4 regions of the Streptomyces sp. NBC_00203 genome follow, and region 2 is predicted to be linked to each of the others. Evidence: riboswitches for the same ligand, from Rfam matches in the RefSeq annotation. Region 2 holds a riboswitch; each other region holds the start of a gene.
The links. A riboswitch is a leader RNA that binds a small molecule or an ion and turns the genes downstream of it on or off. The one in region 2 is predicted to bind cobalamin.
Positions count from the first base shown of each region.

Region 1: linked by a shared signal. The riboswitch ahead of OG975_RS14480 (prenyltransferase/squalene oxidase repeat-containing protein) and the one ahead of OG975_RS17040 (HoxN/HupN/NixA family nickel/cobalt transporter) in region 2 are both predicted to bind cobalamin.
Region 3: linked by a shared signal. The riboswitch ahead of OG975_RS04570 (CbtB-domain containing protein) and the one ahead of OG975_RS17040 (HoxN/HupN/NixA family nickel/cobalt transporter) in region 2 are both predicted to bind cobalamin.
Region 4: linked by a shared signal. The riboswitch ahead of OG975_RS11065 (cobalamin biosynthesis protein) and the one ahead of OG975_RS17040 (HoxN/HupN/NixA family nickel/cobalt transporter) in region 2 are both predicted to bind cobalamin.

Region 1 is NZ_CP108126.1:3,181,632-3,189,300, reverse strand. Features, by position in the region: gene OG975_RS14500 (ECF transporter S component) at 1-337, opposite strand, end outside; gene OG975_RS14495 (ABC transporter ATP-binding protein) at 334-2,061, opposite strand; gene OG975_RS14490 (energy-coupling factor transporter transmembrane component T) at 2,058-3,353, opposite strand; partial or broken gene OG975_RS14485 (SCO2322 family protein) at 3,370-4,052, opposite strand; gene OG975_RS14480 (prenyltransferase/squalene oxidase repeat-containing protein) at 4,082-5,332, opposite strand; cobalamin riboswitch at 5,438-5,588, opposite strand; gene OG975_RS14475 (phosphotransferase family protein) at 5,671-6,330, shown strand; gene OG975_RS14470 (PP2C family protein-serine/threonine phosphatase) at 6,424-7,653, opposite strand.
Region 2 is NZ_CP108126.1:3,777,806-3,785,474, reverse strand. Features, by position in the region: gene OG975_RS17060 (tyrosinase family protein) at 1-28, shown strand, start outside; partial or broken gene OG975_RS17055 (NAD(P)-dependent oxidoreductase) at 70-570, opposite strand; gene OG975_RS17050 (hypothetical protein) at 707-1,294, shown strand; gene OG975_RS17045 (YcnI family protein) at 1,325-2,092, shown strand; gene OG975_RS17040 (HoxN/HupN/NixA family nickel/cobalt transporter) at 2,121-3,224, opposite strand; cobalamin riboswitch at 3,252-3,479, opposite strand; gene OG975_RS17035 (hypothetical protein) at 3,504-3,662, opposite strand; gene OG975_RS17030 (winged helix-turn-helix domain-containing protein) at 3,657-4,016, shown strand; gene OG975_RS17025 (Cys-Gln thioester bond-forming surface protein) at 4,188-5,576, opposite strand; gene OG975_RS17020 (single-stranded DNA-binding protein) at 5,857-6,327, opposite strand; gene OG975_RS17015 (GTPase) at 6,511-7,669, opposite strand, start outside.
Region 3 is NZ_CP108126.1:945,873-953,541, forward strand. Features, by position in the region: gene OG975_RS04555 (alpha/beta fold hydrolase) at 1-248, shown strand, start outside; gene OG975_RS04560 (TetR/AcrR family transcriptional regulator C-terminal domain-containing protein) at 245-898, shown strand; gene OG975_RS04565 (CbtA family protein) at 950-1,714, opposite strand; gene OG975_RS04570 (CbtB-domain containing protein) at 1,740-1,961, opposite strand; cobalamin riboswitch at 1,998-2,162, opposite strand; gene OG975_RS04575 (histidine phosphatase family protein) at 2,263-2,841, shown strand; gene OG975_RS04580 (nuclear transport factor 2 family protein) at 2,870-3,262, opposite strand; gene OG975_RS04585 (type 1 glutamine amidotransferase domain-containing protein) at 3,540-4,235, shown strand; gene OG975_RS04590 (TetR/AcrR family transcriptional regulator) at 4,238-4,807, shown strand; partial or broken gene OG975_RS04595 (CapA family protein) at 4,873-6,001, shown strand; gene OG975_RS04600 (phosphoribosyltransferase family protein) at 6,056-7,384, shown strand; gene OG975_RS04605 (LacI family DNA-binding transcriptional regulator) at 7,416-7,669, opposite strand, start outside.
Region 4 is NZ_CP108126.1:2,389,862-2,397,530, forward strand. Features, by position in the region: gene OG975_RS11040 (alpha/beta fold hydrolase) at 1-157, opposite strand, end outside; gene OG975_RS11045 (class II aldolase/adducin family protein) at 580-1,311, opposite strand; gene OG975_RS11050 (lysozyme) at 1,508-2,257, shown strand; gene OG975_RS11055 (anion permease) at 2,436-3,677, shown strand; gene OG975_RS11060 (hypothetical protein) at 3,698-3,913, shown strand; cobalamin riboswitch at 4,202-4,343, shown strand; gene OG975_RS11065 (cobalamin biosynthesis protein) at 4,462-5,418, shown strand; gene OG975_RS11070 (cobyric acid synthase) at 5,415-6,947, shown strand; gene cobN (cobaltochelatase subunit CobN) at 6,944-7,669, shown strand, end outside.

The DNA of each region.
Region 1 (7,669 bases), 600 kb from region 2:
CCGCCCCGGTCGCGGCCAGTACGCCCAGCATGGCGACCGCCTTCGGCCCGAGCCCCGACTCGGAGATCGTCGCGGCGACGACCCCGACCAGCAGGACCAGGAGCCCCGCGAAGAGCCAGGGGGCGTCCTGTGCGTGGGCGCTGACCTGGGAGCCCGGTCCCGCGATGAGCGGCCAGGCGAACCCGGCGACACCGGTGGCGCTGACGAGGACGAGGGCGGCGATGGAGCGGGGGCCGAGGCGGATGGCCCGGATGGCTCGCGCCTGGGGCTGGGCGTATATACGGGTGGGGTCTTCTACGGGGGCTTCTGTGCGGGTGGGGACTTCGGGGGGCCTCATGAGAGCGCCTCCCCGACCTGCGTGACGGTCAGCCATGGCTGCGGGGCCAGCACCTTCGTGACCTGCGGGGCGAAGGACGGGGACGCGACGACCACCTCGGCGGTCGGGCCGTCGGCGACGACTTCACCGTCCGCGAGGATCACGACACGGTGGGCGAGCTCGGCGGCGAGTTCCACGTCGTGGGTGGCCAGGACGATGGCGTGACCCCCGGCGGCCAGGTCGCGCAGGACCGTGACCAGCCGGGCCTTCGCCGCGTAGTCGAGGCCGCGGGTCGGTTCGTCGAGGAGCAGCAGCGGGGGGCGGGCCGTCAGGACGACGGCCAGCGCGAGCGCCAGCCGCTGCCCCTCCGACAGGTCCCGGGGGTGTGTCCCGTCACCGATCCCGGGCAGCAGCTCGGACACCAGCTCCCGGCAGGTCCCGGCCGCCGCCCCGGCATCCCGGTCGGCCGCCGCGCACTCGGCGGCCACCGTGTCCGCGTACAGCAGATCCCGTGGTTCCTGCGGTACGAGGCCCACGCGTCGTACGAGTTCCGGGGGCGCCGTCCGGTGCGGTACGGCGCCGCCGACCCGTACCGATCCGGCGGCGGGCTCGACCAGCCCGACCAGGGCGCCGAGCAGGGTGGATTTTCCGGCTCCGTTCCGGCCCATCAGCGCGATCGTCTCGCCGGGGGCGACGGTGAGGTCGATCCGGCGGAGCGCCTCGACCGGGCCGCGCCGCACGGCGAGGGAGGTGACCTCGGCCGTGTGAGGTGCGGGTGCCTGGGAGGTGGTGTCGGGGGTGCGCTTGCGGAGGAGGCGGGCGAGGGGGGAGGCGGGGCGTGAGAGTACGGGGGGTGAGGGGGGTACTGGGGGTGACGGGGGTTCGGGGAGAGAAGGAGGGGTCGGAGAGGCGGGGGCTTCCCGTGCTGCCTCGGCCAAACGGTCCCGCAGCGTGCCCGCCCTTCGCCGTGCGTCGCGCACCGTGAGCGGGAGTGGGGACCAGCCGGCCAGGCGGCCCAGGCCGACCACCGGGGGGTACACCGGGGAGACGGACATGATCTCGGACGGGGTGCCGAGGGTCGGCGCGGCTCCCGGGGAAGGCAGGAGGGCGACCTGGTCGGCGTACTGGATGACGCGTTCCAGGCGGTGCTCGGCCATGAGGACGGTGGTGCCGAGGTCGTGGACGAGGCGTTGGAGGATGGCGAGGACCTCCTCCGCGGCGGCCGGGTCCAGGGCCGACGTGGGCTCGTCGAGGACCAGGACCTTGGGGTGCGGGGTCAGGACCGAGCCGATGGCCACGCGCTGCTGCTGGCCGCCGGACAGGGTCGCGATCGGGCGGTCGCGGAGATCCGCCAGGCCCAGCAGGTCCAGGGTTTCCTCCACACGGCGGCGCATCACGTCCGGCGCGAGGCCCAACGACTCCATGCCGTACGCGAGTTCGTCCTCCACCGTGTCCGTCACGAAGTGGGACAGCGGGTCCTGGCCCACCGTGCCCACCACGTCGGCGAGTTCGCGCGGCTTGTGGGTGCGGGTGTCGCGTCCGGCGACCGTGACCCGGCCGCGGAGTGTGCCGCCGGTGAAGTGCGGGACGAGTCCGCTCACCGCGCCGAGGACGGTCGACTTGCCGACGCCCGACGGGCCGACCAGGAGGACCAGTTCACCCTCCGGGACCTCGAAGTCCACGCCCTGGACGGTGGGTTCGGCCGCTCCGTCGTACGTCACGGAGACATCCTCGAAGCGGATCATGAGGGCTCCTTAAGGGGTGAGGGGTGCGCGGGGGTCCGGGGTCGCTGCGGCGCCGGGGCTACGAAGGCGGGGAGGAGGCCGAGGAGGATCGCCGCCGCGGGCCAGAGCGGGAGGGTGGGGGCCACGAGCGGGACGACGCCGGGGCGCAGCGCGACGGGGTCGTACGAGGCGGCGGCCACCATCAGCGACGCCACGGCCACGCCCGAGCCCGCCACCAGCCAGGCCCGTGCGCCCCACGCGTCCGGGCGGTACCGCGTCCGCAGTGAGCGCCGGCCGCCGAGCCACAGGCCGCCGAGCGCCGCGGCCAGCCCGGCCAGCAGCACGGGCAGGCCGTAGCTGCCGCCCTCCTCGGTCAGCAGTCCGTACGTGCCCGCGCAGACGCCGAGCAGGCCGCCCAGCGTCAGTACGGCGGTGGTGCGGCGGACGGTGGGCAGGACCTCGGCCGTGCGGCCGTAGCCGCGCGCGTCCATCGCCGCCGCGAGGGCGACCGAGCGCTCCAACGCGCCCTCCAGGACCGGGAGTCCGACGTGCAGCAGGCCGCGCAGGCCCTTGTCCGGGCGGCCGCGCAGGCGCCGTGCGGCACGCAGGCGCTGGACGTCCGCGATCAGGTTCGGGGCGAAGGTCAGCGCGACGACCACCGCCACGCCTGCCTCGTACAGCGCGCCGGGGAGTGACTTCAGCAGACGGGCCGGGTTGGCGAGGGCGTTCGCCGCGCCTACGCAGATCAGGAGCGTGGCCAGTTTCAGGCCGTCGTACAGAGCGAAGACGAGGCCTTCGGCGGTGACGCGGCTGCCGATGCGGATGCCTTGGGCCCAGTGGGGGAGAGGGGCTTCCGGGAGCGTGACGATGACGTGGGTGCCGGGGATTGGGGAGCCGAGGAAGACGGCGAAGGCCAGGCGGATGGCCAGGACGGTGACGCCGAGTTTCACGAAGGCGGTGTAGGAGTGGGCCCAGGGGGCGGTGGTCCGGCGGGCGGCCACCACGTAGCCGGCTACGCCGATGAGGAGGGCTAGGAGGAGGGGGTTCGTGGTGCGGGAGGCGGCTGTTCCCAGGCCCAGGGCCCAGATCCACCAGGCGCCGGGGTGGAGGGAGTTGGTGCGGGTTGCCTCCGGCGTGCGGGTGCGGGTGCGGGTGCGGGTGCGGCGGTGCGGTGGGCGTTGGGCTGGGACGGCACCCGGCGTTGGTGGCTGTGCCCACCCGTCCCGCCCTGCGGGACGATTGCCCACAGCAGCAGCGGGAGGCGGCGTCGGCGTCGGCGTCAAGGCTGGGCGGTCGGGGTCGGCCGGTGTCATTGGGGTCACCCCTGCCTCAGCGCCGGTTGCGGCGGGCCTGCCAGATTGCTGCGGCGCCCAGGAGGGCTACCGCCGCCGCACCTGCCAGCAGGCCTACTGATGGGCCGTGGTGGGCCGGCTTGGTCTGGTGGGGGTGGGCGGTGGCATTCGTCGGCTTGGTCACCTGGTCGCCGCAGCCTGTCTGGGGGTAGCCGGCAATGGCGCACAGGAGGGCGTTGGTGTCGTAGCGGAGGGGCTTCGCGACCGAGGCCAGGGCTTCGGCCGTGGTCGCGTCCGAGGGGACGCTCGCGCAGGCCGTGCGCGGGCGTCCGAGGGGACGCTCGCGCAGGCCGTGCGCGGGGTGGGCGGGGTTTCGCCGGACGGTGCGTCCGTGGGCGTACCGAAGTCGATGACCAGGGCCACGCGCTTCTTGCCCTGCTGGGCGGGCGTCTTGGCGCAGATCGAGGCGAAGTCCCGGTTTCCGCGCGGCTGTACGGCGTGCTGGGAGTCCTCGCTGATCGCGAAGCGGAAGCCCTCGACGTCGCCGTCGGACGGCCGCGCGGTGGACGGGCCCTGGGTGGCGTACGTCCACTTCCCGCCGGTCAGGTCCCAGAAGGACCAGTAGCGGTAGCCGACCGCCTGGGCCTGCCCCGCCCCGCCGAGTACGAGGAGCAGCAGGGCCAAGGCAAGACTCAGGGTCACGGCACGACTCGGAGCCAGGGCCGGCGCGGGCGTCCGACGGCGGCGTATCACAGCTGCTGCTTCTTGTTGCGGCCGCTGATCAGGAAGCCGATGCCGATGCCCGCGACGAGACCGACGCCGACGATCCACCAGACGCCGAGTCCCTTGTCGTCGTCCTTCTTCTTCTCGTCCTTCTTCTCGTCGCTCGCGGCGGCCGAGTGGTCGGACGCGTCCGTCGCCGGACCGGTCGCGCCGAGCTGCTTGACGAGGTCCGCGCCGCCGAAGTCGCGCGGGTCGGTGCCGGTGGCGTGGGCGGCGAAGATCAGCTGGGCGTACGCGGCCGGTCCGGCCTTCGCCGCCCAGGCGCCGTAGTTCTTCTCCAGCCAGGCGAGGGGCTTCTGGGTGTCCTCGGTCCAGCCGTCGGAGGCGAGCGCGACGACCGCGTCGGCGGTGTTTCCGTAGTCGGGCTGGTCCTTGGCGCCGGGCATCGCCGACTTCAGGTACGGGGTGCCGTTGAGGGCGTTGGAGAGGTAGGAGGCGCCGTTGCGGGCAGCCTCCGCCGGCGTGAGCTTCTCCGTGGCGCCGCACACATAACCGGACGTCGAGGTCTTCCCGTGCGTCGTCACGAACCCCTTGCCGAGGGAGCCGAGGACCGCGGCCGCCGTGGCGTCCGCGTTCGCCGCCAGCTTGCCCTTCTTGTCGGGCTGGAACGCGAACCCGCCGCCGCTGCCCTCGCCCTCGCACGCGATGGACAGCGTCACGAGTGCGTCGTACGGCGACTTGCCGCCCTGGGAGACGTTCGCGGGCTTCTCCCCGGCCGCCGCGAGCGCGCCGATCACCACGGACGTCGAGTTGGCGTCGCTGGCCCCGCCCGCGACGTACCCCCAGCCGCCGTCCTTGTTCTGCACGGACTTCAGCCATGCCACGGCCTTGCCCGTCTCGGTGTCGTGCCCGCCGAGTGCGGCCAGGGCCTGCACGGCGGCGGCCGTGTTGTTCGTGTCGACCATCGTCTTGGCGTCGCACTTCGCGGTCGCGTCGGCGCGGTACGGCGCGAACGCCCCGCTCGCACACTGCTGCCCGGTCAGCCAGTCGACGGCCTTCGCCGCGGGCTTGACGCCCACGGTGTCCTGGGCGAGCAGCGCGAGTGACTGCCGCCAGACACCGTCGTAGGTGGGGTCGGTGGAGCCGTACAGGCCCGACGGGATCGCCTGGGACGCGGAGGGGGACGGGGACGAGTCCGCCGCGAGGGCGGCCGGTGCGAAGGCCGTGCCGATCACGGCGGTGGCGGCCAGTACCGCGGCGCTGCGGCGAACAATCATGACTCTCCCCTGGGGAGCCGGGCAGCACCGGGCGCAGACTTGGCCCGAGCGGCTCCGGCTCCGTATACCTCGACGGTGCCGGCCGTCGGCGGGCTGCCGACGGCACGAGCCGGTCACGTCCCGGGCGAGGCGATCCGGCTCACCACCTGGCAGGTGATTCACGGTTGCGGGTCAGCGCCGGATTTGCACCGGCTTCCCCCCGTACGGGTGTGATGACGACGCGCTCACTCTACCGGCCCGTAGGGAAGCCCCTGAGAGCCGCCTGTGAGGCCGGGTGTGCGTACGGCTAGGTTCGGCGCATGCGAACAGGGCGGGGAACAGGGCGGGGAGCGGGACGTATGGGGAAACTGCTCGGCTCGGGGCGTTCCGCGGACGTCTACGAGATCGACGAGGCGTGGGTCCTGCGCCGGGACCGCGAAGGATGGGGCGACGCCACCGCCGAGGCCGCGGTCATGGAACACGTACGAGGGCACGGCTATCCGGTGCCGGGCGTGCGGGCGGCGACCCGGACCGACCTGGTGATGGAGCGGCTGTCCGGGCCGACCATGCTGGAGGCGTTCGGCGCGGGACTGTTCTCCGCCGAGGAGGCCGGCCTCACCCTCGCCCGGCTGCTGCGCACCCTGCACGCCGTGCCCGCCCGGGTCTCCGCCGACCCCGCCGTCCGCGTCCTGCACCTGGACCTGCACCCCGACAACGTGATGCTCACCCCGGACGGCCCGAAGGTCATCGACTGGGCCAACGCCGAGGAGGGCCCGCCCGGCCTGGACTGGGGTACGTCCGCCGTGATCCTCGCCCAGGTGGCCGTCGGGGACGAGCCACACGCGGAGGTGGCGCACGAGACGCTCGCCGCGATGCTCGACGGCAACGCGGCGTACATGACGGAGGACGGGCTGGCGGAGGCGAGGGCCCGGCGCGCCGTCAATCCGACCATGAGCGTGCGCGAGGTCCAACTCCTGGGCGACGCCGAGGAACTGATCCGTACGCTGCTGCACTCCTAGGCTGCTTCGGCTTCACGGAGCAGGAGCAGGAGCAGGAGCAGGAGCAGGAGCAGGAGCAGAGCAGATCAGAGCAGAGCAGAGCAGAGCTGTGCTTCACGGCACGCGTACCGGCACGGTCGTCTCCACCGGCTGGCACAGGACCAGGGCGAGGTCGTCGGCGAGTGCTGTGCCGGTGTGGTTGATCAGGCGGGTGTACAGGGCGTGCAGGGCCTCGTCGGGGAGGGGTTCGCGCAGGGCGAGCGCGGCCTCGCCGAGGAGGGGGAAGGGGGCGCCCTCCGGGTCGCGGGCCTCGGTCAGGCCGTCGGTGTAGAGGAGGAGCCGGTCGCCGGGCTGGAGTCGTACGCGGTACTGGCGCGGGACGGGGCGCAGTCCCAACGGGGGCGTGGGAACCAGGGGTTCGAGGAGTTCGATGCGGTGGCCGGAGCGCAGTGGTGCCGGGTGGCCGCAGTTGACCAGCCGGACCTCGCCGGGCGCGAACTCGGCGAGCACGGCGGTGACGAAGTCCTCGGGGCCCAGCTCCGGGGTGAGGCGAGCGTCGAGACTGCCGACGAGGGTCGTCAAGTCGGGTGCCGTGTAGGCGAGTTCGCGGAAGCCGGCGATGGTGTCGGCGGTCAGCCGGAGGGCGTCGAGGCCGTGACCGCGTACGTCGCCGACGAGCACGCGCAGCCCGTACGGTGTCACCGCCACGTCGTACAGGTCGCCGCCGACCGTCGACTCGCGGGCGGCGCAGTGGTAGCGGGTGGACACCTGAGTGCCGCCCAGGGTGCGGGAGATGGGCCGCAGGATCGCCTCCTGGGTGATCCGGGCGACCTCGCGGGCCTGGGCGAGTGCCGCGACGAGCCGCTCGCGCTGCCGGGCCGCGTACACGGTGAGCGCGCAGCCCAGCAGTAGCCCGCTCCAGTGGACGCCGAACGCGAAGGTCCGCACGGTGCCGTCACCGAGCCCCATCGCGAGGCCCAGTACCGCGGACCAGCAGCAGACCAGGACGGTGTGCCGGACGCCCAGCCTGACGCAGGCCAGCAGCGGGCCGATGAGCAGCAGCATGATGAGCGGCGGCACCCGGTCGAAGAGCAGATCCGGCACAGCGATCGCCAGACAGGCCACCAGCGGCACCAGCACCAGCACAGGCAGCGCCGGCACCGGCCACCGCACCTGCCTCCCGGCACCCGCGGTCAGGTTGTCTCCGCGGCTGCTCGCGGTCAGGTCGCCCTCGCGGCTGCTCGCGGTCGGATCGTCCCCGCGGCTGCTCGCGATCAGGTCATTCCCACGGCTGCCCGCCGTCGGGTCGCTCCCACCGTCACCGCCTCCGCCCCTGGCGGCCATCCGTTCCCCCTGCTCC
Region 2 (7,669 bases):
TCACAGCAGGATTTACCGATACGCGTAGAGCCGCCTGTGGGCAGATCTGGTTAAACCTGTGGGTAGAACGGCGAGGCCCACCTGGGCCACCCGGCCGCCGATCTTCCCGAGTCCGAGCAGACCGAGCCGGCGGCCGTGCAGATCGGCGCCGACGGTGCTCTGCCAGGGGCCGCCCGATCGCAGTGCGTTGTGCTCCGTGACGATGCCCCGCGCGAGGCTGAGCAGCAGCGCCCACGTCAGCTCGACCGGCGGAGTCGAGGTACTCGGAGTGCCGCACACGGTCACGCCGTGTGCCTCGGCGGCCGCGTAGTCGATCATCGTGTTGCGCATCCCGGAGGCGATCAGCAGCTTCAGGCGTGGCAGCCGGGCCAGCAGCGACGCCGGGAAGGGCACCCGCTCGCGCAAGGTGACGACGATGTCGAAGTCCGCGAGGGCGGCGGCCAGCGTGTCCTCGCCGGGGAAGCGCTCGGTGAAGCTGATGACCTCCCCCTCGCCCGCGACCGGCGACCAGTCTGCGATCTCGGTCGCGACGCCCTGAAAGTCGTTCAGCACGGCACAGCGAAGTCGCATGTCAGGTCCCCCAGGGGCAACCGGACCTTACCCGAGCGACGGCAACGCCCCCTGGGCCGCCCGCGCCACCCGGGAGGAGGCGGCTGCTCCGGAAGCCGCGACGCCCGCTCGCTCGCCGTGGCAGTATCTGGGCTCCATGAGTGCGTCCCTGGCAGTACGGAGCTTGCGCGCGGCGGTGTTCGCCGTGCTGTGCGTGCTGCTGGCCGGCGGGGGGCACGGGCTGGCGACGGGGGAGGCACCGCCGCTCTGGGCGGACGGCGCTGGATTGCTCGCCGTCTTCGCGGCCGGCTGTCTGCTGGGCGGCCGGGAGCGGTCGCTGCTCGGGATCGGCGGCGGAATGCTGGCCGCACAGGCCGGACTCCACCTCGGGTTCGAGGCCGCTCGGCCGCGCATGGCGATGAACATGCACGGGGCGCACATGACCGGCGCGCACACCCACGCCCTGACGCCCCACGCCACGGCCGCGCATGTGGCCGCCGCCCTGCTCGCGACCTGGTGGCTGCGGCGCGGCGAAGCCGCGCTGTGGTCCCTGCTGCGGCGGGCCGTGGCACTCGTACCGGGGCTCGCGGCGTGGTGGCGGGTACGGACGGGACCGTCTCACACACGGGCCCGCCGGGACGTCGTATCCCGGAATCACGTGGCGCCGCGGCCACTTCGGCAGCTGTTGCTGCGGCACGCCGTCTCCCGTCGGGGACCGCCGGCAGGGCTCGCCTCCATGCCCTGACCGCATCCACACTCGTACGGAGTTCCCCTGATGTCCCCGATCCGCACCACCCTGCGCCGAGCCGGCCTTGTCGCCGCCCTCACCACGGTCGGAGTCCTGACCGCCGCGGGCGCGGCCTTCGCGCATGTGACGGTCCACCCCGAGAGCTACGCCAAGGGCGCCACGGACGGAGTCCTGACCTTCCGCGTCCCCAACGAGGAGGACACCGCCAGCACCACCAAGGTGCAGGTCTTCCTGCCCACCGACCATCCGGTCCTGGGCGTCCTGGTCACGCCCCAGGCGGGCTGGACCGCGAAGGTGACGACCACCAAGCTCAAGACGCCCATCAAGACGGACGACGGCACCATCACCGACGCCGTCTCCGAGATCACCTGGACCGGCGGCAGGATCCGCCACGGCGAGTACCAGGACTTCGACGTCGCCTTCGGTCAGCTCCCGGACAACACCGACGAGTTGAGCTTCAAGACGCTGCAGACCTACTCGGACGGCAATGTCGCCCGCTGGATCGAGGAGACGCCGAAGGGCGGCGAGGAGCCGGAGAACCCGGCGCCGGTGCTCACGCTTACCGCCAAGGATGCGGGGGAGGACGGTTCCGACGAGGCTTCCACCTCGGACTCGTCGTCGGGCTCGGGTACGGCGTCCCGTTCGGGCTCGTCTCCGGCTGCCGCGGCCAAGAGCTCGGCGTCGAGCAGCGACTCGACGGCCCGGGGTCTGGGCATCGCCGGACTGATCGTCGGCGTCCTCGGTCTGGCCGCGGCCGGATTCGCCCTCGCTCGCGGCCGTAGCGCCCGCTCCTAGCCGATACGCGGCTGCCGCCCCGCCGGTCTCAACTCCCGCCGGCGGGGCGGACTGCCCACCGCTGCTCGACCTTGGCCAGCCGCCAGTACGCCACGGCCGCGGCCCAGACGACCACGAACAGGCCGACGATGATGTAGCCGACGTTGTCCATGTCGAGCCCCGCGATCCAGCCGGTCACCGCGTCGCGCAGGTCGAGCTTGTCGTGCAGCACGCCCACCAGCTCGATCGTGCCGATGAAGAAGGCCACCGCGATGGACAGGCCAGTGATGGTGAGGTTGTAGAAGACCTTGCGTACCGGGTTGGAGAAGGCCCACTGGTAGGCGAAGTTCATGAACGTGCCGTCCAGCGTGTCGAACAGGCTCATCCCCGCCGCGAACAGCAGCGGCAGGCAGAGGATCGCGTACCAGGGCAGCCCGGCCGCCGCACCGCTGCCCGCCATCACCATCAGCGTGACCTCGGTGGCGGTGTCGAAGCCGAGGCCGAAGAGGAAGCCCAGCGGGAACATCTGCCCGGGCCGCGTGATGGACTTCGTGAAGCGGCCGAGGATCCGGTTCATGAACCCCCGGGAATCCAGGTGCTGTTCGAGCTCGGCCTCGTCGTACGTACCGGCCCGCATCGCCCGGAAGACCCGCAGGATCCCGATGAGCGCGACGAGGTTGAGCGCGGCGATGAGGTAGAGGAACGACCCGGAGATCGTCGTACCCATGACACCGAGCACCTGGTGCGTACTGGACCCCTCGTTCATGATCCGCCCGGCCAGCTGGGTGCCTCCGGCGATGAGCGCGGCGAGGATGACCACCACACTGGAGTGCCCGAGCGCGAACCAGAAGCCCACCGACACCGGCCGCTTGCCGTCGGCCATCAGTTTGCGCGTGGTGTTGTCGATCGCGGCGATGTGGTCCGCGTCGAAGGCGTGCCGCATGCCCAGGGTGTAGGCGGTGACGCCCAGGCCGATGCCGAACGCCTTGGAGCCGACCTCGTAGTGCTCCGGCACCACGAGTAGGAACAGGATGCCGAACGCGACGACGTGCAGCGCCGCGATCACGGCCAGGAGTACACCGGTCCGCACGGTGTCCTCGCGCCGCCAGCGGAAGCCGGCTGCGGATGGGGACGACTGCGTGGGCAGGGTCATGCGGTCACGCTCCAGCACCTCGTGGATCACTTCGTGAGATGCCGCGGCCGGTCTCCTGGCTGACGGGTGCACGCGCCCGGCCCTGCCTTCCCGGCCTCGCGGCCAGTGGCGCCACCCGAAGGCGGCACGGGACGGGAACTCCCCGATCACAGTGGCGAGGGCCGCTCCGGTCTGGGCCCCTGAGGGGCCGTCACCGGTCTTCCCGAACACCACGGCCCGCCAACCGTAGGCGTGGCCGGGGTCTCCTGCAAAGCTGCACAGCTACGCAGGTATTGAAGATCACATACGGCTGCTCGCGCTGGCCGTTCCGGAGACCGAGACGGAGACCGAGGCGAACACGGAGACGGAGACGGAGACGGAGACAAAATGGGAATCGGAGACGGGCGGGGAGACGGCGGCGTGCGTCCCGGGGTCGCCTGCGAAGATGGCCCCATGCATCTCGTCCCCGCCGAGCGGGCCGACCGCCGGACCATCGACGGCCACCGGGTCTGCGACGCCGTCGCCGCCATCGGTGAGCCCGGGCACGTACGCACCTGGGCCGACCGCTTCTCCCTCCTCGCCGACCCGCGTCGCCTCGCCCTGCTCCTGGCCCTCCACCGGGCGGGCCCTCTCGCCGTCTCCGACCTCGCAATCGCGACCGGCATGAACGACGCCGCCGTGTCCCAGGCCCTGCGTCTGCTCCGCACCGCGGGGGTGGTCGAGGGCGACAAGGACGGGCGGGTCGTGCGCTATCGGGTGACCGACGGTCCGACCGCCGAACTGCTCGAACACTGCGCGTCCGGCGCCGGCTGAGCCGCTCCCGGGCGCACCGGGATCGAAAAGGGGATCTGGACAAGGCATCCGGACAGGGCCATCCGGACAAGGGTGCGGCCCCGAACGCCTGGGAGGCGGGCCGGGGCCGCGGGCTCACGGAGTCACCGTGGTGCGGTCACTCACTGTTGAGTTGCCAAGGTGCCGTGTTGCTCAGTCCTGCGTCGGCGCGTTCTTCCTGCGGACGAAGAACACCGCCGCGCCGCCGATCACGACCAGGGCGATGGCCACGCCCGCGATGACCGGGGTCGCGCTGGAGCCGCCGGTCTCGGCGAGGTCGGTGCCCCCGCCGGAGGTGCCGCCCACCGTCGCCGGGCTCGGCTCACTGACCGTCTGGGTCGAGATGTCGTTCGCGCCGCCCTGGGTCTTGCAGTCGAGGACGCCCTTGAACCGCTCGGTGAAGCCGTTCGGACCGTCGATCGTGAAGTCGTACGCCTGGTCCTCCTGCAGCGGAATGGTCACCGTCTGGGACTTGCCCGCAGCGATGGTGTGCTCGACGTCCATCAGCTCGAAGGTGAACGCCTCGTCGCCCTCGTTGGCCGCCGTGATGTCGACGCCGCCCTTGGTGCAGTTCTTCTCGGCGGACAGGGCCGGTATCGCGCCCTTCTCCGCCCAGTTGGCGGTCGCCGCGGCGGAGACCGTCGACTCGCTGGAGCCCGCGAGGATCTGTGTCTGGCTGTGGGTCTCCGAGGTGAAGGCGCGGCCGACCGGCACGGTCGTGGACGCCTGTACGGTCAGCGCGGCCGAACCGTCCGCGCTGTCCTTCGGCACGTCGAAGTAGAGCCGGCTGCCGTCGGTGGCGGAGGTGATCGCCTTGCCGTTCTTGTCGACGATCTTCACCCCACTGGCGGCGGAGTCCGCGGGCGGCGTCACCGTCACACTGCCCGCGTTGGTGTGCACCGTGACGGGGCCGAGCCGCTCGCCGGCGTGACCGGAGACCGCGGCCGGGTCGAGGGTCAGCGAGGCCTGGGGCTCCGCCAGATTCCGCGCGTTCTTCTGCAGATAGTCCGCGAGCTTCTCCGCCTGCGGGTCCACCGCGTCCACGTCGGCGCCGTCCGAGTACCGCCAGATGGCCACCTGAGTGCCGGCCGCCGCGTCCTTCTCGGTGAGGCTGCCGACGCCGGCCTTCTTGGCGAGCGCCGCGAGGTCGTTCACCTGCGGGTAGGAGTTCTGCAGGATCCAGCGGATCCTGCCCGCGTTCTTGTTGCCGTTCAGCGACGTACCGCTCCAGGGGGTCTCCTGGTACTTGGCGTCCCGCTGTGTCGGGTTGTGGATGTCGATGCAGTAGGTCTGCAACATGCCGCCGTTGTCGACGGACATCTCGAACAGCCCCGCGGACACCCAGCTGTCCTCGCCGTTCTCGTGGATGACCGCGGACCCGTATGTCTTGAGGTCACCTATGGTGGCGGTCGCACCGCCCAGGCTCTGCGGGGTCTCGTCGGCGACGGCCGTACCGGCGGTGGCGATCGCCACCGCAGCGACGAGTCCCGACACCAACGTCGCGGCGGCGAGGCGGGCGGCCCCTCGGCTGCGCGCGGACACCGCAGAGAACGCAGAAAACACAGAATTCCCCTTCGCGCAGGACCCGTTGACATGGGGGGACGGTCCCGCCAGCAGAATCAGAAGCCACGTGAGCTATGCCCGGCATCCTAAGGAAGCGGCGCACCAGGTTCCCCGGTCATTCCATCGGATAACCGATCCGACTCGGAATCGTTATCGCTCACACAGCTGTGAGCTGGGCTTATCGACAAACACACAGGGACCGTTCGCAACGCATTCATCGATAAGCCGCAGTTCGGTCAGGTCGTACGTGTCCCTGACATCACGTCACTCCCACCGGCTCGGCCTGCTGTTGGACCGCCGCCTTGCTGTGAGCCCCTGGTTCCGTCTCCCAACTGGGCTCCGGCTGCGGTGCCGGAGCCGGAGCCGTGTCCCCCTTGGCGGCTCGACGGAAGGCGGAGGTGCCGCGCGAGAGATCGTGTCCGATCGCCGCCGCGTCGACGTCCGCCGAGGTCCAGCTCTGGCCGTCGCGCGTCTCCGTGCGTACCTTCAGCCGCCCCTGCACGACCACCGGATCGCCCACCGACAGGGACGCCCCCGCGTTCGTCGCGAGCGCCTTCCTGGCCCACACCGTGAAGAAGTTGGTGTGTCCGTCGGTCCACTCGTTCTTCTCGCGATCCCAGTAGCGCGATGTCACGGCCAGCCGAAACCTCGTCGACGCTCCAGTCGACAGCTCCCGGTACACCGGCTGCGTCGCGACGTTCCCCACCACGCACACCATCGTCTCGTTCATCCCGAACCCCTCTCCCGTACGAATGCGTCTGTCGCGGCGACCGCGTGCGCTGTGTCGTGCGCTGCGATCGCCGCGAGATCAGACTGCCTCCGTCGGGCCGAGCCCGCTGAGCGCTGTGGACCACCGGCCGGTTGTGGAAAACCCTGTCACCCGACGGGGTGAGGCCGCACAGCTTCGCCGGGGTTAACCCACAGGTGCCGACGCCGCCCCCGTAACCTTCCCGTACTGCTCCCGCACCTCCCGGTACCGCAGCAGTTCCGCGGCCACGGGATCCAGCACGCGTGCCCTCCCGCACCCGGCGGCGGCCTCGCGCAGCCGTCGTTCCGCTTCGAGGCCGTAGCGCCGGGCGGGCCCGCGCGCCGCCATCCTGCTGCTCCACTCGACGGCCGGACCGCCGATGATGCCCGCGACCATCAGCAGTACCGGCACCCCGAGATTCGGCGCCGTGACCCCGATGATTTGCCCCAGCAGCCAGAGCCCGCCGATGACTTGGACGATCGTCATCAAGGCCTGCGCCAGCACGGCGACCGGCCACCAGCCGGGCCGCGGCGGACGCCCCACCGGGGTCACGGCGCGGGCCGCCATCTCGTCCAGCGCCTCGGGCAGCCCCTGCGCCCCGCGTACGGCCGCCTCGCGCACCGCCTGCGCCCAGGGCGCGGGGAGCCCGTACACCGCCCGGTTCACGACCAGCCGTACGGCCTGCTCGACGCGCTGGCGTGCCGTGGCCTCCTCGTCCGCGGGGGCACGGACGGGCAGGCGTCCGGTCGGGGGTTCGCGGCGGTCCTGGTACCAGCGCCACAGCCGCAGCCAGGGCGTCCCGCACGCGCGGTTGGCATTGCGGCGCCATGCGCGCTCGGACGCCTCGCCGGCCGCGACCGCACCCACCGCGTCCGCGAGCCGGGCCGCGAACTCGTCGCGCGCCTCCTCGCTGAGTCCGACGCGCCGCCCGGTCGCGTAGACGGGCCGCAGCCGTGCGGCCGCCGCGTCCACGTCGGCGGAGATCCGGCGCGCCGCGGCACCGCGCTCGGCCACGAACTGGCCGAGCGACTCTCGCAGTTCGCCGACGCCGTCCCCGGTGAGCGCGGACAGCGCGAGCACGGTCGCGCCCGGTTCGCCGTACTCGCCGAGCGCGATCCCGTCCTCGTCGAGCAGCCGCCGCAGATCGTCGAGGACCTGGTCGGCGGCCTCCCCGGGCAGCCGGTCCACCTGATTGAGGACCACGAAGGTGACCTCCGCGTGCCCGGCCATGGGCCGCAGATAGCGCTCATGGAGCACGGCGTCGGCGTACTTCTCCGGATCCACGACCCAGATGACCGCGTCGACGAGGGCCAGGATGCGGTCC
Region 3 (7,669 bases), 2.8 Mb from region 2:
GGGAGCTGCCCGAGTTCTGCTTCGCGTACCAGCCCGATCTCCAGGCTCTGCGGAACGCCGGTATCCCCTGGCGCCTCGCCACGGGCCGCGACAGCGAAGGGCGCCCCTACTACCGTCCCGCTCACGTCCTCGGCGAACTGCTCGGCGTAGCATGCGAGGAGTTCCCCGGAGGCCACACGGTCTACCAGCAGCTTCCGGAGGAATTCACCCAGCGGCTGACCACGATTCTGGACCAACTCTCCTCATGAAGACCGACAAGGGCAGCGCGGCGGACACACGGCCGTCCCCGCGCGTCAGACCGGCGCTGAACCGGACGTACATCGCCGCCGCCGCACTGGCCCTGATCGACGCCAACGGCCTCGGCAACTTCTCGATGCGCAAGCTCGGCGCGGGGCTCGGGGTCGACCCGATGGCGGTGTACCGCTATTTCCGGGACCAGGAGGAGCTGTTCGACGGCATCGCGGAGGCGCTCTTCGACGAGCTCGACGTCGACTCGCTGCCCTGGGACGGCACTTGGCGGGCGGTCGCCGAGCAGTACTGCCTGCGGCTGCGCGACACGCTGCTCCGCCATCCGCAGGCGGTCTCGGTCTTCGCGACCCGTCCGGTGCGCTCGCGTGCGTCGATCGACACGGGCGTACGGATCATCGAGCTGCTTCAGGCCAGGGGCTTCACCCCGACCCACGCCCTGCAGATCGCTCGCTGTCTGCGCGAGTTCACCATCGGGCACGCGCTGAGCCTGGCGGTGGTGCGGCTCGGTTCGCAGAGCCGCAGCAAGAAGCCCGCGCCCGAGTCGCCCGCGTACAACGTCCTCGCCCGCGCGGCCGACGACACGGAGATCGACGAACACTTCGACGTCGGCCTCACGGCGATGCTGGACGGCTTCGAGCGGCTGATCTGAACGAGAAGGGCGGCCCCAGGCCGAGGACCGGGACCGCCCTTCTTCAACCACTCAGTGAGCGACGGGAGTTGCCTCCGCGGCGGGCTCCTTCTCCCGCACGGTGGCCGGTCGTGGAGCCAGTACCCGCTCCGCCAGCACCCCGAAGACGAGACCGAAGGCGGTCCACAGGGTCAGCTGGATGGCCAGGGCCGCGAGGCGGAACTGCCAGAGCAGGCTGGCGGAGAAGTCCTTCGGGACCTCGTTGACGGCCGGCAGGAACGCGTACGCGAGGCCGATGGCGAGGACGAAGAACGCGCCCGCCGCGAGCGTCGCGTTCCAGTTGCCCAGGCGCGGCGCGAGGCGCTTGCCCAGGATGACCGTGGCGACGGCGAGCAGCACGCTGAGCACCATCATCAGGAAGTACAGGGTCGTGCGCCTGCCGATGGTGTCGGGGTCGCCGACGGACGGCGGGTTGGCCGGGTACTTCAGGAACGGCACGACGTAGACGGCGAGCAGGCCCGCCGCCGACAGCAGGAGCGCGCTGGCGCGCGGCCCGAACCGGCCGATCCGGCCCAGCGCGAAGCAGTACGCGAGGGCGGCGATCCCGCCGAACGAGACCCCGTAGACGAGGACACCGGTGGCCAGACCGCCGGTGGACTGCATCGTGCGGGAGACGATCTCCATGCCGTGCTCGTGCGAGTGCGCCTCCTCGTAGGCGATCGCCGAGTCCACGCGCGGCTCACCCAGGAAGTAGGCGACGACCAGGGCGAGCAGGCCCGCGGCGAGACCCGCGAGCATGCCACGCACCAGGAGGTTTCTGACAGTTGCGGAATTCATGAGCTCGTACGTTTCCTCTTCGGCGTCAGTGGCAGGGGAAGCCGAGGAGGTGGCGGGCGTCGTGCACCCACTCGTGCACGTTCTCGCCGGACACGAGGGAGGTGGCGCCCTGTTCGGCGCCGACGAAGTAGAGCAGGACCAGCATCAGGATGCCGAAGAAGACCGCCCAGGGGGCGATCGCGCCGATCGGCAGCTTCGCGGGAACGGCGGTGGGGGTAACGGTCGGCTGAGCGACGGACTGCGCCATGGGGCAGAACCTCCTGGGGAACTCGCGTCCCATCGTGGTGGTGCACAGGACGACGGCCGCGGGTCTGACTTGCTCGACCTTCACCACCCCTGGCGGGAGTGGTTCTTGATGGGCTTACAGTGGCGCGACCGTGCCGGATTTCCACCGGACTTCCGCCGAACCGTCGTCAATATCGACGAGACCGTACCGCGTGGCGGGGATTCGGCCAAGGGCGCATGAGGAGCACGGCGTGCGCCCCTCGCCCGGCCGCGTGGCCGGTTCCCGTACCGCACAAGGGTTTCGCACAGGAAAGTGGATGTGTATGACGAGCCGAGTGATCCTGATCTCAGCGGCGATCAGCGAGGCACTGCGCGAGGCCCGCTTCGACGACGGATGTCCGGTCGATGCCTCGGGGCTGCGGCTCGCGCGGGCGGCCGCGGGCAGTGTTCCGGCCGCGGCCCGGCCGTGGGTCTCCCCCACCGTGCGGTGCCGGGAGACCGCGGGCGCGCTCGGCCTCGACACCCCTGAGGACGCACCGGAGTTGGCGGGGGTGGACGTGGGCCGCTGGCGCGGGGCGACCCTCGACGAGGTGAGCGCGAAGGAGCCGGAGGCGGTGGCACAGTGGCTGGCCGATCCCGGATCCGCGCCGCACGACGGGGAGTCGGTGCGGGCGTTCTGCGACCGGGTGGCGGGCTGGCTGGACACGGCCTCCGAGGTCACCGGGCGAACCGTCGCCGTGGTGGAGCCGGAGGTCGTACGGGCTTTGGTGGTACGGGTGTTGGGGGCGCCGGAGTCGGCCTTCTGGCGCGTCGACGTGCCACCGCTGACCGCCACGGAGTTCAGCGGCCGCGCGGGTCGCTGGAACGTTCGCGCGGGACGCCCGCTCGGGGAGCCGGGCTGACCCGTACGCCATCAGGGCGCGTCGTCCCTCACGCGCCCGCCGCCTCCCGCGAGATCCGCTCGAACTGCGCCCCCATCGCCTCGGAGAGCGCCTGGGCCGCCTTCAGTGGGCGGACCATGACCATGAAGTCGTCGATCCGGCCGTCCTCGTCGAAGTGCAGGAAGTCGCAGCCGGTGAGCTGCTTGTCGCCCACCTTCGCCTCGAAGACCAGCGCGTGGTCCCGGCCGTCGGCGCCGGCGATCTCGCGTACGTACCGGAAGTCGGTGAAGACACGGGAGACGCCGCGCAGGATGGCCGCGGTGATGGCCTTGCCCGGGTAGGGCTTGAAGGCGACGGGGCTGGTGAACACCACGTCCTCGGCCAGCATCTCCTCGATCGCGGCGAAGTCTCCGGCCTCCACGGCCTTGCGGAAGGAATGCATCACGCCCACCTCTTCTACTCAACCAGTTGTCTAGGTGCGGATGACATTAATCGCGTGTGTTCGCGGCGTCCAGCCTCGGGGCAGAGCCGCCCGCCGTATTCCCGGAGTGGCATTGGATTCCCTATGCCTGCAAGCGGGTTCCCTATTGGTCACCTATGTCCGACGCGCATACCGTCGAGCACATCGCCGCCCTGACGATCTGAGCGCAGAACGTCAGGGCGTACGGCCAAGAACGCTCCCCAGGTCCGTCAGGGCCCGCTCCCCCGGAGAACACACCATGTCGAAGATCCTTTTCGTGATGACCGGCGTCGACTACTGGACGCTCGCCGACGGCACCCGGCACCCGACCGGTTTCTGGGCCGAGGAGGCCGTCGCCCCGTACGAGGCCTTCAAGGCCGCGGGTCACGAGGTCGTCGTCGCCACGCCGGGCGGCGTCGTGCCGACCGTGGACCGGGGAAGCCTGGCGCCCGAGGTGAACGGCGGGCAGGAGGGCGCCGACCGGATCGCCGACGCCCTCGCGTCGATCGCCGAGCTCCAGCAGCCGGTCAAGCTGGAGGAAGTGGACCTGGACGACTACGCGGCCGTCTTCTACCCCGGCGGCCACGGCCCGATGGAGGACCTCGCGGTCAACGCCGACTCCGGCCGGCTCCTCACCCTCGCGCTCGACTCGGGCAAGCCGCTCGGTGTGGTGTGCCACGCCCCGGCCGCGCTGCTCGCCGCCACCCGCGAGGACGGCGGCAACGCCTTCGCGGGCTACCGGGTCTCCGGGTTCACCAACGCCGAGGAGACCCAGGCGGGTCTCGCAGGCAAGGCCAAGTGGCTGCTCCAGGACAGGCTCGTCGAGGCGGGCGTCGACTTCCAGGAGGGCGAGCCGTGGGCCCCCAAGGTGGTTGTCGACCGCAACCTGGTCACCGGCCAGAACCCGTCCTCCTCCGCCCCGCTCGCGGCAGAGCTGCTGAAGAAGCTGGCCTGACGATGGCCACCGACCGGCTCGACGAGGTCCTCGACGCCGCCTACGAGTGCCTGACCAGGTACGGCGTACGGCGCACCACGATGGACGACATCGCCTCCACCATGGGCGTGTCCCGGTCAGCGGTCTACCAGTACGTGCGTGGCAAGGACGACGCCTTCCGCCGCCTCGCCGGACGCCTGCACGAGCAGGCGCTCGGCCGGGCCCGGCAGGCGGCCACCGAGGACGCCCCGCACACCGAACGCGTCCGGGGCGTCCTCGCCGCCAAGCTCGACCTGGTGGGCCGACTGGCCGGGGACTCCCCGCACACGGCCGAACTCCTCGACGCGAAGGCCCGGTTGTTCGGTGACATCTGCCACGACTTCACCGGCGAACTGCGCCGCCTCCTGATCACCCTCTTCGCCGAGGCGGACTCCCTGGCCGGCGTCGAGCCCGCCGAGGCCGCCGACATCTGCCTCGCCCTGGTCGTCGGCCTGGAGTCGGCGCCCGAGGGCAGACATCTGCTGCTCCCGGCGACCGACGCCCTGCTCACCGGATTGCTGGGAGCCCCGCTCGGTTCAGGGGGTTTCCGGTAATCCCTGGTCAGGGGTGTGCTCGCGGCCCGGAAGCAATACCCGCCGGACCGGCCTAGCCTGGAGGAATGGGCGGTGACCTCGTCACGCTGTTCCTGGCCGGTGACGTGATGCTCGGCCGCGGAGTCGACCAGATACTTCCGCACCCCGGCGATCCGAAGCTGCCGGAGTCGTACATCAAGGACGCCCGCGCCTATGTGGAGCTGGCCGAGGCGGCGAACGGCATGATTCCCCAGCCGGTCGGCTTCCCCTGGCCGTGGGGCGACGCTCTGGACGTGCTCGACGCGGCGGCGCCCGACGCCCGGATCCTCAACCTGGAGACCGCCGTCACGCGGAACGACGAGATCGCGCCCGCCAAAGAGGTCCACTACCGGATGCACCCGGCCAACCTGCCCGCCCTGGCCGCCGCCCGTCCGCATGTCTGCGCCCTGGCCAACAACCATGTGCTGGACTACGGCCGCCGCGGGCTGGAGGAGACCCTCGATTCCCTGGCGGACGCGGGTCTTCGCTCGGCGGGGGCGGGCCGGGACGCCGAGGAGGCCCAACGTCCCGCGATCGTCCCCGTCGCCGGTGGCCGGCGCGTCCTGGTCCTCTCCGTGGGGATGGCCTCCAGCGGCATACCCCGCGGCTGGGCCGCCACAGCGGAGCGCAGCGGGGTCGACTTCGTCGCCGAGCCGTCGGATGCCGCCGCGGCCGGGATCACCGCCCGGCTGCGCCCGGCCAGGCGGCCCGGCGACATCGTGGTCGTCTCGGTCCACTGGGGCTCCAACTGGGGCTATCTCATCCCGCGTGACCAGGTCCGCTTTCGGCCATGCGCTCATCGACGGCGGCGCGGACGTCGTGCACGGGCACTCCTCGCACCATCCGCGGCCGTTGGAGTCGTACCGGGGAAAGCTCATCACCCACGGCTGCGGCGACCTGATCAACGACTACGAGGGCATCGGCGGCCGCGAGGAGTACCGGGACGACCTCCGGCTGCTGTACTTCGTCACCGTGAACCCGGACGACGGCAGATTCCACGACGTGCGCATCACCCCGATGCGGGCCCGGCGGATGCGGCTGGAGCGCGCGACGGCCGAGGACGCGCGGTGGGTGCGGGACGTTCTGGACCGGATCAGCCGGGCCTACGGCTCACGCGTCGAACGCAGCCCGGACGACACCCTCACCGTCCGGCCGTCCCAGCGGCCGCGGGAGTGAGCGGCACGGACTTCACTCGGGACCCGAGGACCTGACCTCACCCGGAAGGCGACCATGTACTTCACCGACCGAATCGAAGCGGGCCGGCGGCTCGCCGCCCGGCTGCACCATCTCAAGGGCGAGGACCTGGTGGTCGTGGGACTCCCCCGCGGCGGCGTCGTGGTCGCCGCGCAGGTCGCCGAGGCCCTCGGCGCTCCGCTCGACGTCTGCCTCGTACGCAAACTGGGGGTGCCCTTCCAGCCGGAGCTGGCCATGGGCGCGATCGGCGAGGAGGGCGTGCGCGTCATCAACGACAAGGTGGTGCGGGCCACGGGTGTGACGGACCGTGCTCTGGCGGCCGTGGAGGAACACGAGCGCGGCGTCCTGGAGCAGCGGGCCCGCCGCTACCGGGGCGGGCGGCAGCCGGCCCGGTACGAGGGACGCACGGTGCTGGTGGTGGACGACGGTCTGGCGACCGGCTCCACGGCCCTGGCGGCCTGCCGGATCGCGCGCGCCCGCGGAGCGTCGCGGATCGTGCTGGCGATTCCCGTGGCGCCGCACGACTGGACGGCCCGCATCGGAGGCGAGGCGGACGAAGGTGTCTGTCTGGACACGCCCCAGCCGTTCTACGCGATCGGTGAGTTCTACGCGGACTTCGGGCAGACGAGCGACGAGGAGGTCATCGCCTGCCTGGAGCACAACCGCGCGGCCCACGCCACGTCCGACGCAGCGCCGGGCGCGGGCGGCGCCTCCCCGGAACACGATTCCGCGCCCTACGACAGGGCGGTCCGGATACCGGCCGCGGGCGCCGAACTCGACGGGCGGCTGACGCTACCCCGCGGCGCCCCCGGAGTCGTCCTCTTCGCCCACGGCAGCGGCAGCAGCAGGAAGAGCCCGCGCAACCGCTTCGTCGCCACCGGACTGAACCGCGCCGGTCTGGGCACCCTGCTGTTCGATCTGCTCACCGAGGCCGAGGCGGTGAACCGGGACAACGTGTTCGACACGGCACTGCTCGCCCGCCGTCTGACCCAGGCGACCGAATGGCTGCGTGAACAGCCCGGCACCCAAGACATGGCGTTCGGCTACTTCGGTGCCAGCACAGGCGCCGCCGCCGCGCTGTGGGCCGCGGCGGAGCCCGACGCGGACATCGCGGCCGTCGTCTCCCGCGGCGGCAGACCGGACCTGGCCGGCCCCAGGCTGCCGGAGGTGAAGGCTCCGACGCTGCTCGTCGTCGGGGGCCGCGACCACATGGTGCTGGACCTCAACCGGCAGGCCGCGGCACGCCTGAACTGCGAGCATCAGCTGGCCGTCGTCCCCGGTGCCACTCATCTCTTCGAGGAACCCGGCACCCTGGAATCGGTCACCGAGCTGGCCACGGACTGGTTCGGCAGACACCTCGCCTGATCCGGAAGTCAGACCGACCGGGACCACAACGTCAATCGGCGTCGCTGACCACCCGTGCCCCGGCCACCCCGGCACCGGCACCGGCCTGACCGCGCGGTGATGCCGTCGTGCCGCGGACTTCGAGGGCCGGAGCGGTGAGGACGACCTCGCCGGGGCGGGCGGGGTCGTCGATCCGGTCGAGAAGGCACTGCGCGGCGCGCCGGCCGACGTCGTGGCCGGCGCTGTCCACGGTGGTGAGCCACAGGTGCCGCAGGCGTGAGAGGTACGTGTTGTCGTAGCCGACGA
Region 4 (7,669 bases), 1.4 Mb from region 2:
TCGTGCCGTGCACGGTGAGCCGGGGCTCGGTGGGCAGGGGTCTGCCGGGCGGCGCCTTCAGCGCGGCGTCGCTGGCGAACCGGCCCGCCGCCACGGAGGCTATGCCCGCGGCTATGGCTACGGTGACGGCCGCGGCCGTCGCTTTGACAGTGCGCACGGGTTCAGTCTCCCGGGGGAGCCCGCTATCGGCCAGCGGGGGCGGGGGGCGGGGTGACGTCTTTCGCCGGGGGTGGGGCGGGTGTTTTCCAGCGGTACGGATGGTTCGACACGGTCGGGTCGGCACTGCCGGGGTCGGCACGTCTCGGCTGAGCACCGTCGCGGTGGCAGGACACCCTCGTCGGCACAGCGGCACGAGACCTCCGGGGCGCCGGATCGTTCGGCACCGCCGGTTCTCTACGTCTCGGCTGAGCGCCGTCGCGGCGGGATAGAGATGTTCGCCCCGGTGGAGAACAGACAAGGGGAAGGCCTGCTGCACGAGCAGGCCGGGCCAAGTGGGCGGAGCACCGCGGGCCGGAGCGGGAGCCGAAGGCCGGGGCAGGGCCGGACCAGGCCAGGTCGGCCCAGAGGCGGTGTAGCGGGCTAGTTCTTCTGGCCGTAGTCCCCTAGGCGCAGGCCCGCCTCCTGCACCTGGGTCGGGGACAGCAGCGTGGGGGTCAGGCCCGGGAGGGAGGAGGACAGGAGCCAGACTCGGCACATCCACTCCAGCTGGGCCGTGCGGTCGTAGGCCTGGTTCAGGGAGGCTCCGTAGGCGATGGTGCCGTGGTTCTGGAGGAGGCAGGCGGTGCGGTGGGTGAGGGCCTGGAGCATGTTCTCGGCCAACTCCGGGGTGCCGTATGTCGCATAGGGGGCAACACGGACCGGTCCACCGAGGGCGCCCGCCATGTAGTGGATCAGCGGGAGCTCGGGGACGAGCGTCGAGACGGCCGTCGCGTGCGCCGCGTGGGTGTGGACGACGGCGCGCGCGTCCGTCGCGCGGTAGATCGCCAGATGCATCGGCAGTTCGCTCGTCGGGAGGAGCGAACCGAGCACCTGCCGGCCGTCGAGATCCACACCGACGGCGTCATCCGGCGTCAGCCGGTCGTACGGCACTCCCGTCGGCGTGACCAGGACGGTGTCGTCGACGCGTACCGACACATTGCCTGACGTACCGACGACCAGCCCGTCGGCCACCGTCCGGCGGGCCGTCGCGACGAGCTCGTCCCACGCCCGCTCCACCGCGTCCCGCACGCCCCTCCCGTCCAACTCGCCCCGCCCGAGCGCAACCTGTGCGTCCCCCCGCATGTCCCGTGCGTCCCGCCGCTGCTCAGCCATGGCGCGATCCTGCCAGGCAGTGTCGTCAACGCGCCGCAGGCGAGGGCACTTTAGGGCGGAACCCGGGCGTCCGTAAGGTCGCATATGGGCATACATCCCCCTCTATTGGCGATTGGCTGGCGATCGACGGGCATTCGATGATCTTCCAGTAACCTCTGGGGGATTTGTCGTGCACGTCGCCATTCCGGGGGGAAATATGGCCCGTGATCACAAACCGTTAAGTCGTCGCGCCCGGGGCTTCGCGGCCGCGGGCGTCGTGGCGGCACTCACCGCCGGGGGAACCGCTCTCGCCGCGCTCCCGGCCGACGCAGCGAGCAGACCCAAGGGGCACGACGTCTCCTCGCACCAGAAGAACGTCGACTGGTCGAGCGCGAAAGCGAAGGGCGCCCGGTTCGTCTACGTCAAGGCGACCGAGTCCCACACGTACCACAATCCGTACTTCAGCCAGCAGTACAACGGCGCACGCAACGCGGGCATCCTCCGCGGCGCCTACCACTTCGCGGTGCCGAACAAGTCGTCCGGCGCCACCCAGGCCGCGTACTTCGTGCGCAACGGCGGCGCCTGGAGCGCGGACGGCTGGACGCTGCCGCCCGCGCTGGACATCGAGTACAACCCGTACAGCTCGCACAAGTGCTACGGCCTGAGCAAGGCCAAGATGGTGAGCTGGATCAAGGCGTTCAGCGACGAGATCAAGCGGGAGACCGGCCGCCGTCCGGTGATCTACACGACCACGCACTGGTGGAACACCTGCACCGGCAACAGTCGCGCCTTCGCCGCGAACCACGCCCTGTGGCTCGCCCGCTACGACTCGGCGGACGCGGGCGCACTGCCCGCCGGCTGGTCGTACTGGACCTTCTGGCAGTACGACAACAGCGGCAGCCTGCCGGGTGACCAAAATCTCTTCAACGGATCCATGACTCAGCTCAAGAAGCTCGCGCGGGGCTAGAAACGGCCCTCGGAGCCCGATATTCCGCCTTCGTTCGAGCCGGCCGACCGCCCCTTCGACACAAACGGAGGGGCGGTCCACCCTTTGAGACACCCCATCGCCCGCCCCAGTTCATCTTCCGTTCACCCAGGTTGCCTACGGTCCACATGCCACTGACGTCAAACAGAAGCCTGGGTAAATGGAACACATCACGCTCCTCCTCGGAATCGTGATCGTCACCGCTCTCGTGTTCGATTTCACGAACGGTTTCCACGACACCGCCAACGCGATGGCCACCACCATCTCGACCGGCGCGCTCAAGCCCAAGGTCGCGGTGGCCATGTCCGCCGTGCTCAACCTTGTCGGCGCCTTCCTCTCGGTGGAGGTCGCCAACACGATCTCCAAAGGCCTCGTCGACGAATCCGGCATCCAGCCCGAAGTGATCTTCGCGGCGCTTGTCGGTGCCATCCTCTGGAATCTGCTGACGTGGCTCGTCGGCCTCCCGTCCAGCTCCTCGCACGCCCTCATGGGCGGCCTGGTCGGCGCCACCATCGCCTCCGCCGGCACCGGCGCGGTGCACGGGGACGTCCTGGTCGGCAAGGTGCTGCTGCCCGCCGTCGCGGCCCCCATAGTCGCGGGCATAGCCGCGATGCTCGCCACGCGGCTGTCGTACAGGCTCAGCAAGAACGCCGACACCAAGGCCACCGCGAAGGGCTACCGCGCCGGCCAGATCGCCTCCGCCGGCCTGGTCTCGCTGGCCCACGGCACCAACGACGCCCAGAAGACGATGGGCATCATCACCCTGGCCCTGATCGCCGGTGGCGCCATCGCCCCCGACGCCGATCCGCCGGTCTGGGTGATCCTCTCCGCCGGTCTCGCCATCGCGCTCGGCACCTACCTGGGCGGCTGGCGCATCATCCGCACGATGGGCAAGGGCCTGACCGACCTCCAGCCGCAGCAGGGCTTCGCCGCCCAGACCAGCGCGGCCACGGTCATCCTGGCCTCCTCCCACATCGGCTTCTCCCTCTCCACCACGCACTCGGTCTCCGGTTCCGTGATGGGCGCCGGCCTCGGCCGCAAGGGCGGCGTGGTCCGCTGGTCCACCGCCACCCGGATGTTCATCGCCTGGGGTCTGACGCTGCCGGCCGCCGCGCTGGTCGGCGCGGGCGCCGAGTGGGTCACCGGCCTCGGCGACTGGGGCACCGCGCTCGTCGCCGTCTTCCTGGTCGCCTCCAGCGCCGCGATCTGGCGGATCTCGCGCCGCGAGGTGGTCGACGCCACCAACGTCAACGAGACCGAGGAGCCCGCCGGTGTGGTGACCACGGCCATCGCCGCCGTGACCCCGCCGCCGGCCGGCAGCCTCACCGATGACCTCACGGCCACCATTCCGGCTCCCGCCGAGACCGCGGCGAACCCGTCGGCTCCGTCGGCCATGGCCTGAGACCCAAAGGAAGAAACAGCATGAACATCGACTGGGCAGCCCTCGGGTCCGTCATCGGAGTGAGCCTCGGAGTGACCGTGGCCCTCGTCGGCCTCTTCACCCTCGGCGTCGTCGGCCTCTCCAAGAAGGAGTCGGCCCAGGGCGGTTCGGCCGCCGCGGCGGCCACGGGCGCGTACGTCTGCTTCGCGGCCTGCGCCGCGGCGGTGGCGTACGGCATCTCCCTGATCATCGCCTGAAGCATCCGGCCGATCGTGGTCCGAGCACCGCACGTTCCTCTCTGAGGACCGCACGACCCTTGCCGCCCTGCTCATCGGTCACCTTTCCTGGTGACGGTGAGCGGGGCGGTTCTTTTTCCGCGTCGGCGGACATTTCGGATGCCTACACTCCGTGATCATCAGCGCATCCGTGGACTGCCGCTCCCCACAGGGGAATTCGGCACAAGTCGGTCTCGGCGGGCAGGCCGGGGTGGTGGCGGTGTGGGTCTCAGCACACTCCCCCGTCGCAGGTCAACAGCAAGTTGACGGGTCTTCCAACCCCGTGGTGGACTGCCCGAGCCAAGTACGGCGGCATGAGAGGAAGCCGGTGTGAGTCCGGCGCGGTCCCGCCACTGTCACCGGGGAAGAAAGTCCCCGGGAGCCAGGAACTCTCACCGCCGGTCTCGTCGAACCAGGGCGTGGACACCCTGAGTGAGGACATATCGCCATGCGCGGCTGCCCAAGTGCCCTGCCAACGACGCGAGTGATGCGAACGACGGTCGTGCCCGACCCGACGGTCGGCTGAACCGATGCGTGCCGATCGCGTCTTCGCGTACGGCGCCACCGCCGGCCTCCTCGGCGACCTGCTGCTCGGCGACCCTCGCCGGGGGCATCCGGTCGCCGCGTTCGGGCGGGCCGCGGGAGCCGTGGAGCGGGTGTTGTGGCGGGACCACCGCGGGTGGGGCGCGCTGCACACCGCCGTGTGCGTGGGCGGTGCCGCAGGGCTGGCGGCGCTCGCGAGCCATTCCGTACGTTCCTCTCGTACCGCCTCCATCGCGCTGACCGCCGCCGCCACTTGGGCCGTCGTCGGGGGGACCTCCCTCGGGCGCGAGGCCCGCGCGATCGGCGACGCGCTCGCGGCCGGCGATGTCGAGGTGGCCCGGGAGCGGCTGCCCCATCTGTGCGGGCGGGATCCCCAGGCGCTGGACGCCCACGGGATCGCTCGGGCCGTCGTCGAGTCCGTCGCCGAGAACACCTCCGACGCGGTGGTGGGGGCGCTGGTGTGGGGCGCTGTGGGCGGCGTACCCGGGCTTGTCGCCTTCCGTGCCGTGAACACGCTCGACGCCATGGTCGGGCACAAGTCCCCCAAGTACCGGCGGTACGGGTGGGCTTCCGCACGCCTGGACGATGTGGCCGGGTGGCCGGGGGCCCGGCTGACCGCCGTGCTCGCGAGCGCGGCCGGAAGTGATCCGCGGGGTGCCGTACGCGCCTGGCGTGCCGACGCCCGTAAGCATCCGAGCCCCAACGCCGGGCCTGTGGAGGCCTCGTTCGCGGGGGCGCTCGGGGTGCGGCTCGGCGGGACTCTCGCGTACGGGGGGCGGGTCGAGCACCGGCCCGTACTCAACGGCACCGGGCGCGCCGTCCAAGTCGACGACATCGAGCGGGCCGTACGGCTGTCGCGGCGTGTGAGCTGGCTCGCCCTCGGCGTGAGTGCCGCCGGGCGACTGCTCTCCCAGAGACTTCTCGCGAAGGGGCGTACCTCATGAGTGGCGGAGCGAGCGGCGGAACGGGCGGCGGACTCCTCGTCGCCGGGACCACCTCCGACGCCGGCAAGAGCGTCGTCACCGCCGGGATCTGCCGGTGGCTGGTGCGGCAGGGCGTCAAGGTCGCGCCCTTCAAGGCGCAGAACATGTCGCTGAACTCGTTCGTGACGCGCGAGGGCGCCGAGATCGGGCGCGCGCAGGCCATGCAGGCGCAGGCCGCGCGCGTCGAGCCCACCGCGCTGATGAATCCCGTGCTGCTCAAGCCGGGGAGCGACCGCAGCAGTCAGGTCGTCCTCATGGGCAAGCCCGTGGGTGAGATGACCGCGCGCGGCTATCACGGCGGGCGCCAGGAGGCCCTTCTGGGGACCGTGCTGGACTGCCTCGCCGAGTTGCGGGGCACGTATGACGCGGTGATCTGTGAGGGGGCCGGGAGTCCTGCCGAGATCAATCTGCGGCGGACGGACATCGTGAACATGGGGATCGCGCGCAACGCGCGGCTGCCCGTGCTCGTCGTCGGCGACATCGACCGCGGGGGCGTGTTCGCCTCGTTCTTCGGGACGGTCGCGCTGCTGTCGCGCGAGGACCAGGAGTTCGTCGCCGGGTTCCTCGTCAACAAGTTCAGGGGGGATGTCTCCCTGCTGGAGCCGGGGCTCGACATGCTCCACGGTCTCACCGGGCGGCGCTCCTACGGCGTCCTCCCCTTCCAGCACGGTCTCGGCATCGACGAGGAGGACGGGCTGCGCGTCTCGCTGCGGGGTGCCGTGCGGGAGTCCGTCGTGGCGGAACCCGTCGGCGCGGACGTCCTGCGGGTCGCCGTCTGCGCGGTCCCCCTGATGTCCAACTTCACGGACGTGGACGCGCTGGCCGCCGAGCCGGGTGTCGTCGTGCGGTTCGTGGACCGGGCCGAGGAGCTGGCCGACGCCGACCTCGTCGTCGTACCGGGGACCCGGGGGACGGTGAAGGCGCTGGAGTGGCTGCGGGAGCGCGGACTCGCGGACGCGATCGCACGACGGGCCGCCGAGGGGCGGCCCGTGCTGGGCATCTGCGGTGGCTTCCAGGTCCTCGGCGAGCACATCGAGGACGAGGTCGAGTCGCGCGCCGGTCAGGTCGACGGGCTCGGACTCCTCCCCGTACGCGTGCGGTTCGCGCGCGAGAAGACCCTCACCCGGCCGGTCGGCGAGGCGCTCAGCGAGTACGTCGAGGGGTACGAGATCCATCATGGTGTCGCCGACGTCAACGGCGGCGAACCCTTCTTGGACGGGTGCCGGGTCGGCGCCGTCTGGGGCACGCACTGGCACGGCTCGCTGGAGTCGGACGGGTTCCGGCGTGCCTTTCTGCGCGAGGTGGCGGCCGCCGCGGGCCGCCGTTTCGTGCCGGCCGCCGACACGTCGTTCGCGGCGCTGCGCGAGGAGCAGCTGGACCGGCTCGGCGATCTGATCGAGGAACACGCGGACACGGACGCGCTCTGGCGGCTCATCGAGTCGGGCGCGCCATCAGGACTGCCTTTCATTCCACCGGGAGCGCCCGCATGAGCACAGTGTTGTTGTTGTCGACCGCCGACACGGATCTGCTGGCGGCCCGTGCCTCCGGCGCCCCGTACCGGATCGGCAATCCGACCCGGGTGGATGTCACGGCCGAGCTGCCCGCGCTCGTCGAGGGTGCGGACATCGCCGTCGTACGGCTGCTGGGCGGCAAGCGTGCCTGGGAGGACGGGCTCGCCTTCCTCAAGGCGTCCGGCGTCCCGACCGTGCTGCTGGGCGGAGAGGCCGTCCCGGACGCCGAGTTGATGGCCGAGTCGTCGGTGCCCGCGGGTGTGGTGGCCGAGGCGCTGCGGTATCTCGTCGAGGGCGGCCCGGAGAACCTGACCGAGCTGGCCCGCTTCCTCTCCGACACCGTGCTGCTGACGGGTGAGGGCTTCGAGGAGCCGCACAAGATGGCGGAGTACGGCGTCCACGGCGAGCGCGTGCTCGTCGAGGGCCGCCCGACCGTCGGCGTGCTCTTCTACCGGGCGCACCACCTGTCCGGCAACACCGGCTTCGTCGACACGCTGTGCGACGCGATCGAGGCGCGGGGCGTCAACGCCCTTGCCGTGTACTGCGGTTCGCTGCGCGGCGCGGACGCGGGCCTGTACGAGATCCTCGGGAAGGCCGACGCGCTGGTCGCCACCGTGCTCGCGGCGGGCGGCACGCACGCCTCGCAGGCGTCGGCGGGCGGCGACGAGGAGGCCTGGGACATCGGCGCGCTCGCCGACCTC